One region of the Agromyces sp. NPDC057679 genome, then DNA from elsewhere that is predicted to be linked to it. Evidence: predicted binding sites of a transcription regulator. Region 1 holds the regulator's gene; each other region holds the start of a gene.
The links. The regulator LexA, encoded in region 1, represses DNA repair genes until DNA is damaged. The targets are predictions, from matches to a motif close to TCGAACANNTGTTCGA.
Positions count from the first base shown of each region.

Region 2: ACFVAJ_RS18805 (LexA family protein) is a predicted target of LexA. The motif match lies at 3,305-3,320, and genes of this name have one in related genera.
Region 3: uvrA (excinuclease ABC subunit UvrA) is a predicted target of LexA. The motif match lies at 3,226-3,241, and genes of this name have one in related genera.

Region 1 covers NZ_JBHVIK010000001.1:29,848-34,525, forward strand. The annotation lists gene hisH (imidazole glycerol phosphate synthase subunit HisH) at 1-462, opposite strand, end outside; gene hisB (imidazoleglycerol-phosphate dehydratase HisB) at 459-1,073, opposite strand; gene ACFVAJ_RS00145 (histidinol-phosphate transaminase) at 1,070-2,182, opposite strand; gene ACFVAJ_RS00150 (LysM peptidoglycan-binding domain-containing protein) at 2,250-2,672, opposite strand; gene lexA (transcriptional repressor LexA) at 2,929-3,612, shown strand; gene metE (5-methyltetrahydropteroyltriglutamate--homocysteine S-methyltransferase) at 3,724-4,678, opposite strand, start outside.
Region 2 covers NZ_JBHVIK010000004.1:387,368-392,045, reverse strand. The annotation lists gene ACFVAJ_RS18830 (helicase-related protein) at 1-1,010, opposite strand, end outside; gene ACFVAJ_RS18825 (hypothetical protein) at 1,038-1,556, opposite strand; gene ACFVAJ_RS18820 (hypothetical protein) at 1,692-2,384, opposite strand; gene ACFVAJ_RS18815 (hypothetical protein) at 2,391-2,735, opposite strand; gene ACFVAJ_RS18810 (hypothetical protein) at 2,833-3,174, shown strand; gene ACFVAJ_RS18805 (LexA family protein) at 3,352-3,777, shown strand; gene ACFVAJ_RS18800 (hypothetical protein) at 3,796-4,257, shown strand; gene ACFVAJ_RS18795 (Y-family DNA polymerase) at 4,283-4,678, shown strand, end outside.
Region 3 covers NZ_JBHVIK010000003.1:407,005-411,682, reverse strand. The annotation lists gene ACFVAJ_RS14885 (DUF4126 domain-containing protein) at 1-346, opposite strand, end outside; gene coaE (dephospho-CoA kinase) at 396-1,010, shown strand; gene uvrB (excinuclease ABC subunit UvrB) at 1,109-3,175, shown strand; gene uvrA (excinuclease ABC subunit UvrA) at 3,297-4,678, shown strand, end outside.

The DNA of each region.
Region 1 (4,678 bases):
CTCCTGCGCGGCGAAGGAGTGCACGAAGTAGAAGCGCTCGTCCTCGATGCCGTCGAACAGCACAGAGCCCGCGTCGGGGGTCACCGTGTTCCAGCCCATGTGCGGCAGCACCGCGGCGGGAAGCTCGGTGACCGAGCCCGGCCACTCGCCGAGCCCCTCGGTGTCGACCCCGCGCTCCACGCCGTGCTCGAAGAGCACCTGCATGCCGACGCAGATGCCGAGCACCGGGCGCCCGCCCGCGAGCCGCCGGTCGATGATCTCGTCGCCGCGCACCGCGCGCAGCTGCTCCATCACGGCCTTGAACGCGCCGACGCCCGGCACGAGCAGGCCGTCGGCCTCGCTCGCCGCCCGGCGGTCGGCCGTGACCTCGACCTCGGCGCCCGCGGCCTCGAGTGCCTTCGCAGCCGAGTGCACGTTGCCCGAGCCGTAGTCGAGCACGACGACGCGGCGGGTGGGGCTCACAGCGCGCCCTTCGTCGACGGGATGCCGGTGACCAGCGGATCGAACGCCTTCGCCTGCCGGAACGCCCGAGCGAAGGCCTTGAACTCGGCCTCGGCGATGTGGTGGGGGTCGCGACCGCCCAGCACGTTGACGTGCACGGTGAGCCCCGCGTTGAAGGTGATCGCCTCGAAGACGTGCCGCACCATCGAGCCGGTGAAGTGGCCGCCGATGAGGTGGAACTCGAAGCCCGCGGGCTCGCCCGTGTGCACGAGGTACGGACGCCCCGAGATGTCGACGACGGCCTGCGCGAGCGCCTCGTCGAGCGGCACGAGGGCGTCGCCGTACCGCGAGATGCCGCGCTTGTCGCCGAGCGCCTGCCGGATCGCCTGCCCGAGCACGATGCCCGTGTCCTCCACGGTGTGGTGCACGTCGATGTGGACGTCGCCCGCGGCGCGCACGGTGAGGTCGGTGAGCGAGTGCTTCGCGAACGCCGTCAGCAGGTGGTCGTAGAACGGCACGCCCGTCTCGATGTCGCTCGCACCGGTGCCGTCGAGGTCGATCGAGAGGTCGATGCTCGACTCGCTGGTCTCGCGCTGCACGCGTACCGCGCGGTTGTGGGTCTGGCCGCTCATGCGTCGATCCTATTCTTGGCGGCGCCCGCCGCGTTCGGGGCGAACACGGCGATCGCCTCGAGGAAGGCGGTCGTCTCGGCCTCGGTGCCCGCGGTCACGCGCAGGTGCCCGGGAATGCCCAGTTCGCGAATGAGGATGCCACGCGCCAGGAGCGCCTCGAAGACCGCGTGCGGGTCGTCGACGCCCCCGAAGAGCACGAAGTTCGACCCGCTGCGGTGCGGAGCGAAGCCGAGCCGCGCGAGCTCCGTGGAGATGCGCTCGCGCTGCCCGCGGATCTCGTCGACCATCGCGAGCATCTCGTCGGAGTGGGCGAGCGCGCCGAGCGCAGCCGCCTGGGTGAGCGCGGAGAGGTGGTACGGCAGCCGGACGAGGCGCAGCGCGTCGATCGTCGTGGGATCGCCGGCGAGGTAGCCGACCCGGGCGCCGGCGAAGGCGAAGGCCTTGCTCATGGTGCGCGAGACGACGAGGCGCGGCCGGCCCTCGAGCAGGGTCAGCGCGCTCGGCGTGCCGGGCTCGGCGAACTCGAAGTACGCCTCGTCGACGATGACGATGCCGCGGGCGGCGTCGGCGACCGCGCGGATCGTGTCGAGGTCGAGCGGGGTGCCCGTCGGGTTGTTCGGGGCGCAGAGCAGCACCAGGTCGGGGTCGTGCTCGCGGACGGCGGCGACCGCGGTCTCGGGGCTGAGCTCGAACTCCTCGTCGCGGGGTGCGGCGACCCATTCGGTGCCGGTGCCCGAGGCGAGCAGCCCGTACATCGAATACGTCGGGTCGAAGCCGAGCGCCCGGCGCCCGGGGCCGCCGAAGGCCTGGAGCAGGTGCTGGAGCACCTCGTTCGACCCGTTCGCGGCCCAGATGTGCTCGGGGGCGAGCCCGTGGCCGAGGTAGCGGGCGAGCGCCTCGCGCAGCTCGGTGAACTCGCGGTCGGGGTAGCGGTTCAGCCGGAGGATCGCGGCGGCGACGCGGGCCACGATGTCGTGGGCGACGTCTTCGGGGATGGGATGCGTGTTCTCGTTGACGTTGAGCGCCACGGGGACGGACTTCTGCGGGGCGCCGTACGGCGAACGCCCGCGGAGGTCGTCGCGGATGGGGAGATCATCGAGACTCGTCACCGAACCATGCTAGCCACGCGCAGCACGGCGTCCCCTCCGTGAGACCCCGTGTGACCGGGCGTGCCCGCTACTCGGCCGCCGGGACGGCGAGCTGCTGGCCGGGCACGATCGTGGCCTCGTCGAGGCCGTTGATGCGCAGGATCTCGGCGATCGTGTCGCGCGGGTCGGCGGTGGGCGCGATCGACTCGGCGATCTCCCAGAGGGACGCACCGACCTCGACGGTGACGTACTCGAGCGCGGCCCCTGCGCCGGCGCCCGAGACGTCGGCCGCGGCGCCGCCGCCCCCGAGCACGATGACGAACGCCCAGACGATGAGCGGGAGCGCTGCGAGCGTCGTGAAGACCACACGGCCCCGCCGGGTCAGTCGCAGGCGGGTGCGGACCGCCACCGGCTCGCCTGCGCCAGCACGCGCGAGACGGTCGGGCTCGTGGAACGGCACCGGGCGGGACTGCACCGGGGCGTACCCGCCGGTCATGATCGCTGCGCTCATCTCACACCTCCTGAGTGAATCGCATCCGGCCCTCGGCCGGGAGGGCCGAATGCGAATCTATGTTCCGAATATATCTTCGAATGTTTTCGAAGGCAAGCACCCGAACACCGATTCCCCGTGCACGAATACCACGACACACTCGAACGAATGTTTGCCGCACCCCTGCGAGGCGGATACAGTTTCGAATGTCTGGACACAGTGCAACAGACACCACCGACATCCGATCGCGAGGCGATCGCAACGAGGGGCGGAGACCGTGAGCGACAACGACGTGCGTGACATCGGAAGGGCGCGTCGACGCAAGAGCCTGAGCGCCAAGCAGCTCGCCATCCTCGAGGTCGTGCAGCGCTCGGTCGCGAGCCGCGGCTATCCGCCGAGCATGCGCGAGATCGGCGACGCCGTCGGGCTCTCCTCCCTGTCGAGCGTCACGCACCAGCTCAACCAGCTCGAGCTCGCCGGCTACCTGCGCCGCGACCCCAACCGCCCCCGCGCACTCGAGATCCTCATCGAGGTGCCCGGACTCGAGGAGCGCGCTCCCGCCGCGGGCGACGCGGCCCCCGTCGGCGACGCCGCGATGGTGCCGCTCGTCGGCCGCATCGCCGCCGGTGTGCCGATCACCGCCGAGCAGCAGGTCGAAGAGGTCTTCCCGCTCCCCCGGCAGCTCGTCGGCAAGGGCGAGCTGTTCATCCTCAAGGTCGTCGGCGACTCGATGATCGACGCCGCCATCTGCGACGGTGACTGGGTGGTCGTGCGCTCGCAGCGCACCGCCGAGAACGGCGAGATCGTCGCGGCCATGCTCGACGGCGAGGCGACGGTCAAGGTCTTCCGACAGCGCGACGGCCACACGTGGCTGCTCCCCCGCAACAGCGCGTTCGAACCGATTGTGGGCGACCACGCCGAGGTGCTCGGCAAGGTCGTCTCGGTGCTGCGCGCGGTCTGACCCGGAGTCGAGCCGACCCGGCCGCGCGAGCGGCCGCACCTCCACCGCGAGACAGCGAAAGGGGCGGATGCCGCGCAGCACGCGGCATCCGCCCCTTCTCGTCTCGTCGGGCTAGCCCGCGAGCGCCGGCTCGGTGCGCGCCTCGAGCTCGGCACGCACGGCGCGCGTCGCCTCGAGGATGTTCTCGAGCGAGGCGACCGTCTCGTCGTAGCCGCGGGTCTTCAGGCCGCAGTCGGGGTTCACCCAGAGCCGCGACGCCGGGATCTCGGCGACCGCGCGCTCGAGGAGCGCCTGCACCTCGGCCGTCGACGGCACGCGCGGCGAGTGGATGTCGTAGACGCCCGGGCCGATGCCGTGGTCGAATCCGCTCGTCGAGAGGTCGTCGACGACCTCCATGCGACTGCGCGCCGCCTCGATCGAGGTCACGTCGGCGTCGAGGTTCTTGATCGCGTCGATGACCACGCCGAACTCCGAGTAGCAGAGGTGCGTGTGCACCTGCGTCGCCGCCGCCGCGCCCGCCGTCGCGAGCTTGAACGAGCCGACCGACCAGTCGAGGTACGCCGGCTGGTCGGCGAGCTTCAGCGGCAGCAGCTCGCGGAGCGCGGGCTCGTCGACCTGGATCACCTTGATGCCGGCGCCCTCGAGGTCGGCGATCTCGTCGCGCAGGGCGAGGGCGACCTGGCGCGCGGTGTCGCCGAGGGGTTGGTCGTCACGCACGAACGACCAGGCGAGGATCGTCACCGGGCCCGTGAGCATGCCCTTGACGGGCTTCTCGGTCAGCGACTGCGCGTACGACGACCACTCGACCGTCATCGGGGCCGGCCGCGAGACATCCCCCCAGAGGATCGAGGGGCGCGTGCAGCGCGAGCCGTACGACTGCACCCAGCCGTGCTCGGTGACGGCGAAGCCGTCGAGCAGCTCGGCGAAGTACTGCACCATGTCGTTGCGCTCGGGCTCGCCGTGCACGAGCACGTCGAGGCCGATCTCCTCCTGCAGGCGCACGACCCGCTCGATCTCCTCGCGCATGAGCTGCGCGTAGCCGTCGGCGTCGAGCTCGCCCTTGCCG
Region 2 (4,678 bases), on a different contig from region 1:
TGCGCGGCTTCCCAGGTGAGGAGCGGGCGGACTTCGCTGCCGTCGAACTTCGTCGTCTCGGCGAACACGACATGCTCGGCGGGCGTGTTGATGCCGTGCCCGACGACGTCGGTCGTGACGAGAACGTCCACTTCACCGGCGATGAACGCGTCAATTTGGCCAGCCCTCGTGTCGGGTGGCAGCGCCCCGTACAGTACGCCGACGCGGCGGCCGGCACGGGTGAGACGGCCTGCGAGGTCGAGGACGGTGCGGCGGGAGAACGCGACGAGGAGCGACCGGTCGGGGATCCCGGCGAGGGTGACGTCACCGGCGTACGCGAGCGGCGCGAGCCGGTCGTGATGTTCGACGGTGAGGTCGGCGACGTCGGCGAGCACGGCACGGAGGAACGGCTCCGCTCCTCGGTTCGCGGCGACCTCGATGAGGTCGTAGTCCCCGCCGAGGAGGAGCCTGGTCCACGCGTACCCACGGTCCGGGTCGGCCGCCCAGTGGGCTTCGTCGACGACGAGGGTGTCACCGGCCATCGGCGCCATCTCCACGGTGCAGCAGATGATCGGCGCGTCCGGGTTGATGGACTCCTCGCCGGTGATGAGCCCGACCCCGTCTTCGCCGACGAGGGCGACGAGCTTCACGTACGCTTCCCGGGCGAGCATCCGAAGCGGTGCCGCGTACGTGCCGGTGCGGGAGCCTGCGAGACGCTGCAACGCCTGGTACGTCTTCCCGGAGTTCGTCGGGCCGAGGTGCAGGATTGCGGTGGCCGGTTTCTGTCGGCGGTCGCGGACGTGGACGGTGACCTGCTCGGCGGCATGGTCGGCGAGCACCTTCGCCTGCTTCTTCGACAGCGGTGGGCCGTCGCGGAGCGCCGATCGGATCGACGGGACGTGGCGAGCGTCAATCAGGATGGCGCCGTCTCGCCGGACGATGTGGGCGTTCACCGCGCGTGCGCTGGTGAAGATGTCCGTGTGGTTGGTGCCGAGGTCGGCTGCGAGTTCGTGGACGTCGACAAGTGCCATGCCATGAACATGCGCGGGCGGGGCTGGTCAGCCGCGCCGGCGCTGCTGCTTCCGGAACTGCCGGTCGTTCCTCGGCGGCTGCGCGAACCGTTCCGGGTTTGCGGCGGCTGCCTGTGCGACCGTCTCGACCGAGTCGGCCATCAGGTGCTCTGCGATCTCCGGGGTGATGTTCCGGTGACTCGCGACCGCTGAACGCACCTGCCAGGACGGGTCGAGCTTCGCGTAGTCGAGGACGATCGCCGGGGTTTCCGGGTGCGCGACGAACAGCGGCCGGTACTCCGGCGGGGCTTCGTTCGACAGGTACGCGCGCCGGAGCACGTACTCGGACGTGTTCGGGTGGTATCCGACCGCTCGGGCGACGCCGGGGGCGTCACGGGACTGCTCCCAGACGGTGTTGATCACCTCGACCGGAGAGTGGGCGTTGCTGGCGAGGTACGGGTGCAGGTCCGGGTTCGCGGCAAGCTCGCGCAGTCGTTCGATGTCAGCGGAGAACTGCGCGAGCTCCTCGTCGGTGAACGTGGAAGCCTGGAGAATCCCAGCGATCACTTCGCCGTCCGTTGCCGACTGCGAGCCTGGACGGAACGCGCCGCGGTTGAACGTCGCGCGCATCCCGGCGCGAGACCTGACGGTGTTGCCTCTGCTTGGGCCCATGTCGTGTAGGTATGCGGCGGGGCTGCCCGGTCAGGCGAAGTGGAGCTTGCCGTCGTCGCCGGTGTAGAGGTCGGCGCTGCCGCTGGCGTGCGACATGTCGGTGAGGTCGGTTCCGAGCTCGCCGAGACCGCGGTCCCAGAACCCTGCGCCGTGGCGGTTGCGGGTGAGGTTGAGGTCGTTTCCGAGCTGCGACCAGTCGTTGCCGGCTTCGAGGTAGCGGTCGACGAGGCCGCGGTTCGACCGGACGAACCCGTCGAGCTCTTCGGTGACCGTCTTGACGGTCTCGGGGTCGAAGTCGTCGACATCGAAGGTGCTGTCGAGCGGTTCGCCGTCCTCATCCGTGCCGCTCCAGAGGGCGGTGACGAGGTACCCGCGGACGAACTCCTCCATGTCGTCATCGTCGGCGCTCTGCTCGGTGAGCCCGTTGTCGACGGCGCGGTCGTACGCTTCTGCTGCGGCTTCCTGCAGCTGGTCTGCCGTTGCCGTCTCGGGGGCAGAGAACTGGACGTTGGCGCCGAATGTCTGGAGGACGAACTCGCCGGCCTCGCCGGCGGAAACGATCGTGGCGCGACCGGCTTCTTCGTGGTCGAATCGTGCGTACACGCCGTCGCTGTCCGGGGTTGCGCCAGCGGTCAGAAGACCTGCCGGGGCTGCGCTCTGCGGCTTCTCCGAGAAGAGGCCCTTGCGGTCGTGGTGGTTGCCTTTGAGGTCGATGTTCGCCATGACCCTTTACGTGTGCGGCGGCAAACCGATCCGCGCCCGGTGGACGGTTCGGGCGATCGCAGCGATCTCCGGGTCGGTCGACCACCTGGCGTCGACGATGACGGCGAACGGGGCGTTGCCGTGCTCGAGCACACCGACCGGCGGCCCGTCGCCGGTCAGCCAGATGTGCCTGAGCGCATCCGCTGGGGTGTCCGGGTTCGCGATGAGCGCGTCGTGGTTTGCGGGGTTCCGTGCGAGCCGTCGGAGCTCGTCAAGGTCGGTGATGGTCGCTGCATCGGGCGTTGATTCTGGTTCGTCGATGATCACCGGCGCGGGTTCAGGATGCCGGCGCCGCTGGATCCAGGAACGCACCGAGCTCATGCCTTGTAGGCATGCGGCGGCCGCGCATGTGCTCATCGTGATGAACCGGCCCACGCTGCAGACAGTGCACCCCGAACACGATCGCGAAGTGACGATCGACGACGTCATCGACTACATGGAGGCGACCGACGCCGAATCGTGGTGCGTCGACGTCGTCCGAACCGAGGACGGCGCCGGCAACTGCTTCTTCGGTCACCTGTTCGGCATGGGCCGAGACCAGCAGGAGTCGAACCTGCTATGGGAATGGTTCGAGGAGTGCTGGTCGACGACGTACGCCGTCTACCCGGTGAACGACGGGAAGAACCCCGAGTATCAGCAGCCGAACCCTCGAGACCGAGTGGTTGCGTACCTCCGCGCGCTCCGGGACGGCGACGAGCTGACGACTCCGGAGTCGATGGAGCGGGACTACCTGGCGTCGATCGCCGCCTGACCCGACACCGGCGGGTCTCGGCGAAACTTCCTCCGCTGGTACTTTCGGCCGGTGGGAGCCGACATCCGCTGTCGCGCTGGTGGATTCTGGGCTTCTCGCGGCTGTTCGGCGACGCCGCACCGTCGTACACTCGAAACTATCTTCGAAACTTGGAGGTGGTGAGCAGTGCTTGTCGACATCCGGCCGATCAGCGACACTCAGCTCGCCAGGCTCCGCACGATCTTCGTCGCACCCATCGCGGTGCCGGCAGGCTTTCCGAGCCCTGCCCAGGACTACTACAACGGCCCGATCGACCTGAACGAGCACCTCATCGTCGATCCGACCGCCACGTTCATCGTCCGGGTCGCTGGGGACTCGATGATCGGCGCCGGCATCTACGACGGCGACGAAGTGATCGTCGACAGGTCGCTCACCGCAGGTGACGGGTCGGTTGTCGTCGCGATCCTCGACGGGGAGCTCACCTTGAAACGGATCCGCCGCGGCCGTGACGGACGGGTGCGGCTGCAGTCCGAGAACCCCGCCTACCCGGACATCGAGATCCCCGAGTTCGCGAGCCTCGAAGTGTGGGGCGTCGTCACCCGGTGCCTTCACCATGTCGTCTGAGCAGGGCAGGATCAGAGCATGACGCGCACCTTCACCCGCACTCTCCTCGCCGCCGGCGCCGCGATCGCTGCAACATCAGGAATCACCGGATGTTCGGCCAGCGAAGCAGCAGCACCCGAGCGGGAGCAGTTCGACGTCGTCGGGATGATCACCGGCCCGTCGGACTGGACGGAGGACGCGAATTGCACCATCACTCTTGGAGGGCACGGGCCGACGCTCGGCAACGGCGCTGAGCCTGCCGTCTTCTACTACAAGTCGCAGACGGTCGGTGTGATGACCTTCGGCGCGTTCGCCCCGGACGGCACTTGCCAGATCAAGTACTCAGTCACCGGCGTCCCGATCCAAGGAGCCAAGAGCTACTACCTGCATTTCGACGACGAGCTCGTAGTTGGGCTCAACCCGAGCAGGGACGCAGTGAACGGGGTCATCAAGCTCGACTTCACCGTCGACGAACTCGGGTTCCTCGAGGAGGTTCAGTGACCGTCCACTCCCCCGGCCGCGGAAGATGACGGCGAAGTCGCCGCGCCGAGTGCTGCTCGTCGACGTCAACAACTGCTTCGTCTCCTGCGAACGTGTGTTCGACCCGAAGCTCCGCGAAGTCCCTGCGGTCGTCCTGTCGAACAACGACGGCTGCGTGGTCGCCCGCTCCCCCGAAGCGAAAGCGCTCGGCGTCCAGATGGGAGACCCCTGGTTCAAGCTCGAGAACCAGGCACGGGTGTGGGGCATGGTCGCCCGCAGTTCGAACTACGAGCTCTACGGGTCGTTGTCGGCGAAGGTCATGGCCATCCTGGGGCGGTTCATGGCGGAGTTGTCGATCTACAGCATCGATGAGGCGTTCGGCGTGCTCCGCGGCACCACCGAAGAGCTCACCGAGACCGCCAGGACGATCAAAGAGACCATC
Region 3 (4,678 bases), on a different contig from region 1:
CGATGGGCACCCACTGCGAGGAGCTGAAGAAGGCCTCGGGGTCGGTGACCGCGACGGTCTCGGCGCCGATGCCCGAGGTGAAGGCGAGCCCGCCCGCGGTCGGGCGCACCACGGTCTGGACGACGTCGTTCACCGAGTCGAGGCCGGGGATCTTGTCGGCGACGAACTCGACGACGAGCAGCACCACGAGGATCAGCAGCACCCACTCGTTCGCGAGCCAGGCCCAGGCCGCCGGCAGTTCGACGAGTCCGGTGAACCGGTCGAGCGCCCCCAGGATCACGAGGGGGATCCACGCGTTCAGGCCGGCGGCGAGTGCGAGTCCCGTGCCGGTCAGCAGTTCGAGCATGCGGCCTCCTCATCGAACGAGTCGAGTGTCGCACGATTAGAGTGGTCACGTGTATCTGATCGGCCTCACGGGCGGCATCGCCTCAGGAAAGTCCACCGTCGCGCGGCGCCTCTACGAGCACGGCGCCGTGCACCTCGACGCCGACGAGCTCGCGCGTCGCGTCGTCGAGCCCGGCACCCCCGGGTTGGCCGCGATCGTCGCCGAGTTCGGCGAGGGCGTGCTGCGCGCCGACGGCTCGCTCGACCGGGCGAAGCTCGGCGAACTCGTCTTCAACGACGACGAGGCCCGCGCCCGTCTGAACGCCATCGTGCACCCCGCGGTCCGTGAGCTCTCGAGCCGGCTCATCGCGAAGGCCGAGGCCGAGAACCCCGATGCGGTGGTCGTGTACGACGTGCCGCTCCTCGTCGAGGCATCCGTCGACCACCCCTTCGACCTCGTCGTCGTGACCAACGCGCCGCGCAAGACGCAGGTGAAGCGCCTCGTCGAGGAGCGGGGGTTCGACCTCAATCAGGCGGTCGCTCGCGTCGACGCGCAGGTCGACAACACCCGTCGACTTGCGATCGCCGATGTCGTGATCGACACCGACGGCACCCTTGCGCACACGATGAGCCAGACCGACGCGCTCTGGGCCGACATCGTGGCGCGACGCGCCGCGCGCGCGTAGTCGCCGCGGAGCGCCCTCCTCGCGTTCATCGAGCGCACGGAGCGCACGGGGCGAGCGCTGCCGGCCCCGATGTCGGCGGTCGAACCTAGACTTGAGGGATGCAGGCCACGCGTTCAGTTCGTCCGTTCGAGGTCGTCAGCGAGTACCGTCCGAGCGGTGATCAGCCGCAGGCGATCGCCGAGCTCGCGGGTCGCATCAACGCCGGCGAGACCGACGTGGTGCTGCTCGGCGCGACCGGCACCGGCAAGTCGGCGACGACCGCGTGGCTCATCGAGCAGGTGCAGCGGCCCACGCTCGTGCTCGCGCACAACAAGACCCTCGCGGCCCAGCTCGCCACGGAGTTCCGGGAACTGCTGCCGAACAACGCGGTCGAGTACTTCGTGTCGTACTACGACTACTACCAGCCCGAGGCCTACGTGCCCCAGACCGACACCTTCATCGAGAAGGACTCGTCGATCAACGCCGAGGTCGAGCGACTGCGGCACTCGACGACGAACTCGCTGCTCAGCCGCCGCGACGTCGTCGTGGTGTCCACGGTGTCGTGCATCTACGGCCTCGGTACGCCCGAGGAGTACCTCGGCGCCATGATGCCGTTGCAGGTGGGGCAGCGTGTCGACCGCGACTGGCTCATCCGCAAGTTCGTCTCGATGCAGTACCAGCGCAACGACGTCGACTTCTCGCGGGGCAACTTCCGCGTGCGCGGCGACACGATCGAGATCATCCCGATCTACGAAGAGCTGGCGATCCGCATCGAGATGTTCGGCGACGAGATCGAGGCGCTCTACAGCCTGCACCCGCTCACGGGGCAGGTCGTCGCGAAGCTCGACGCGGTGCCCGTGTTCCCCGGTTCGCACTACGTGGCATCCACCGAGGTCATGCAGCGGGCGATCGGCACGATCCGCACCGAACTCGACGAGCGGCTGGCCGAGCTCGAGCGCGAGGGCAAGCTGCTCGAGGCCCAGCGCCTGCGTATGCGCACGACCTTCGACCTCGAGATGATGGAGCAGATCGGCTTCTGCTCGGGCATCGAGAACTACTCGCGGCACATCGACGGGCGCGAGCCGGGCGAGGCGCCGCACTGCCTGCTCGACTACTTCGCCGACGACTTCCTCGTCGTGATCGACGAGTCGCACGTGACGGTTCCGCAGATCGGCGCCATGTACGAGGGCGACTCGTCGCGCAAGCGCACCCTCGTCGAACACGGCTTCCGGCTGCCGAGCGCGCTCGACAACCGCCCGCTGAAGTGGAACGAGTTCAAGAACCGAGTCGGGCAGACCGTCTATCTCTCGGCGACGCCCGGCCGGTACGAGATGGGCGTCGCCGACGGCGTCGTCGAGCAGATCATCCGACCGACCGGCCTCGTCGACCCGCAGATCGTGGTGAAGCCGTCGAAGGGGCAGATCGACGACCTCCTCGAGGAGATCCGGAAGCGGGCCGAGCGCGACGAGCGTGTGCTCGTCACCACGCTCACGAAGAAGATGGCCGAGGAGCTCACCGACTTCCTCACCGAGGCGGGGGTGCGGGTGCGCTACCTGCACTCCGACGTCGACACCCTGCGCCGCGTCGAGCTCCTCACCGAGCTGCGCGCGGGCGTCTACGACGTGCTCGTCGGCATCAACCTGTTGCGCGAGGGTCTCGACCTGCCCGAGGTGTCGCTCGTCGCGATCCTCGACGCCGACAAAGAGGGGTTCCTCCGGTCGTCGACCTCGCTCATCCAGACCATCGGCCGTGCTGCCCGCAACGTCTCGGGCGAGGTGCACATGTACGCCGACGTGCTCACCGACTCGATGAACCAGGCCATCGACGAGACGACCCGCCGGCGCGAGATGCAGCTCGAGTACAACCGGGTGAACGGCATCGACCCGCAGCCGCTGCGCAAGCGCATCGCCGACATCACCGAGGTGCTCGCGCGCGAGGAGGCCGACACCGCGGCGCTGCTCGCGGGCCGCGACGGCCGCAAGAAGTCGCCGGTGCCGAACCTGAAGCGCGAAGGCATCGCGGCGGAGGGGGCGAACGATCTCGAGGACCTCATCCGCGACCTCAACGAGCAGATGCTCGAGGCCGCCGGCGAGCTCAAGTTCGAGCTCGCCGCGAGGCTCCGCGACGAGGTGTCCGAACTCAAGCGCGAGCTGCGACAGATGGAGAAGGCGGGACACCTCGGCTGAGCGTCCGGGGCGGTCGGCGAAGCGCCGTCCATCGCGGTGCTCGACGCCGATCGAACATATGTTCGCTCAGAGCGCGTGCGCCCCGGCCGTGCGTGTCGGTGGTGCTCCTTAGACTCGAAGGGTGCCAGTTTCACGTCTCGATGCCCATTCGCGCCTGAGTGTCCGCGGAGCCCGCGTACACAACCTGCACAACGTCGACGTCGAGATTCCGCGCGACGCGATGGTGGTGTTCACCGGGCTCTCGGGGTCGGGCAAGTCGTCGCTCGCCTTCGACACGATCTTCGCCGAAGGTCAGCGGCGCTACGTCGAGTCGCTCTCGGCGTACGCGCGGCAGTTCCTCGGGCAGGTCGACCGTCCCGACGTCGACTTCATCGAGGGGCTGAGCCCCGCCGTCTCGATCGACCAGAAGTCGACGAACCGCAACCCGCGCTCGACGGTCGGCACGATCACCGAGATCTACGACTACATGCGACTGCTCTGGGCCCGCATCGGCGTGCCGCACTGCCCGGTCTGCGGCGAGAAGATCCAGCGCCAGACCGTGCAGCAGATCGCCGACCAGCTGATGGAGCTCGAGGCGGGCACCCGGTTCCAGGTGCTGAGCCCCGTCGTCTCGAAGAAGAAGGGCGAGTTCGTCGACCTGTTCCGCGAGCTCGCGGCGCAGGGCTACTCGCGCGCGGTCGTCGACGGCGAGGTCGTGCGACTCGACGAGCCGCCGAAGCTGAAGAAGCAGGTCAAGCACGACATCTCGGTCGTCGTCGACCGGCTCGTCGCCGGGCCCGACGTGCTCGGGCGACTGACCGACTCCCTCGAGACGGCGCTCCGGCTGACCGACGGTCTCGTGCAGGTCAACTTCGTCGACGAGGAGGGGCCCGCGGCGTGGGCCACCTTCTCCGAGAAGCTCTCGTGCCCGAACCAGCACCCCATCCAGCTCACCGAGATCGAACCGCGCACCTTCTCGTTCAACGCCCCGTTCGGCGCCTGCCCCGAGTGCTCCGGCCTCGGCACCCGAATGTCGGTCGACGAGGCGCTGCTGCTCGGCGATCCCGAGCTCAGCATCGCCGAAGGCGTGATCCTCCCGTGGACCTCGCAGGGCAAGAGCCTCTACAACTACTACGAGAAGCTGCTCGACGGCCTCGCGAGGGATCTCGGGTTCTCGCTCGACACCCCCTGGGAACAGCTCGGCGAGGACGCCCGCAACGCGGTGCTCCGCGGCGACAACTTCGAGGTCAAGGTGCGGTGGCGCAACCGCTACGGCCGCGAGATGAGCTACAGCTCCGGCTTCGAGGGCGTCGTGCCGTACATCGAGCGGCAGTACCTGCAGGCCGAGACCGACGTGCAGCGCGCGCGGTGGTCCGAGTACCTGCGCGAGGTGCCGTGCCCCGTGTGCGACGGCAAGCGTCTGAAGCCCGAGGTGCTCTCGGTCCTCATCCACGACCACAGCATCGCCGATGTGGGTCTCCTGAGCCTCACCGACGCGCGCTCCTTCATGGACCGGCTCGAACT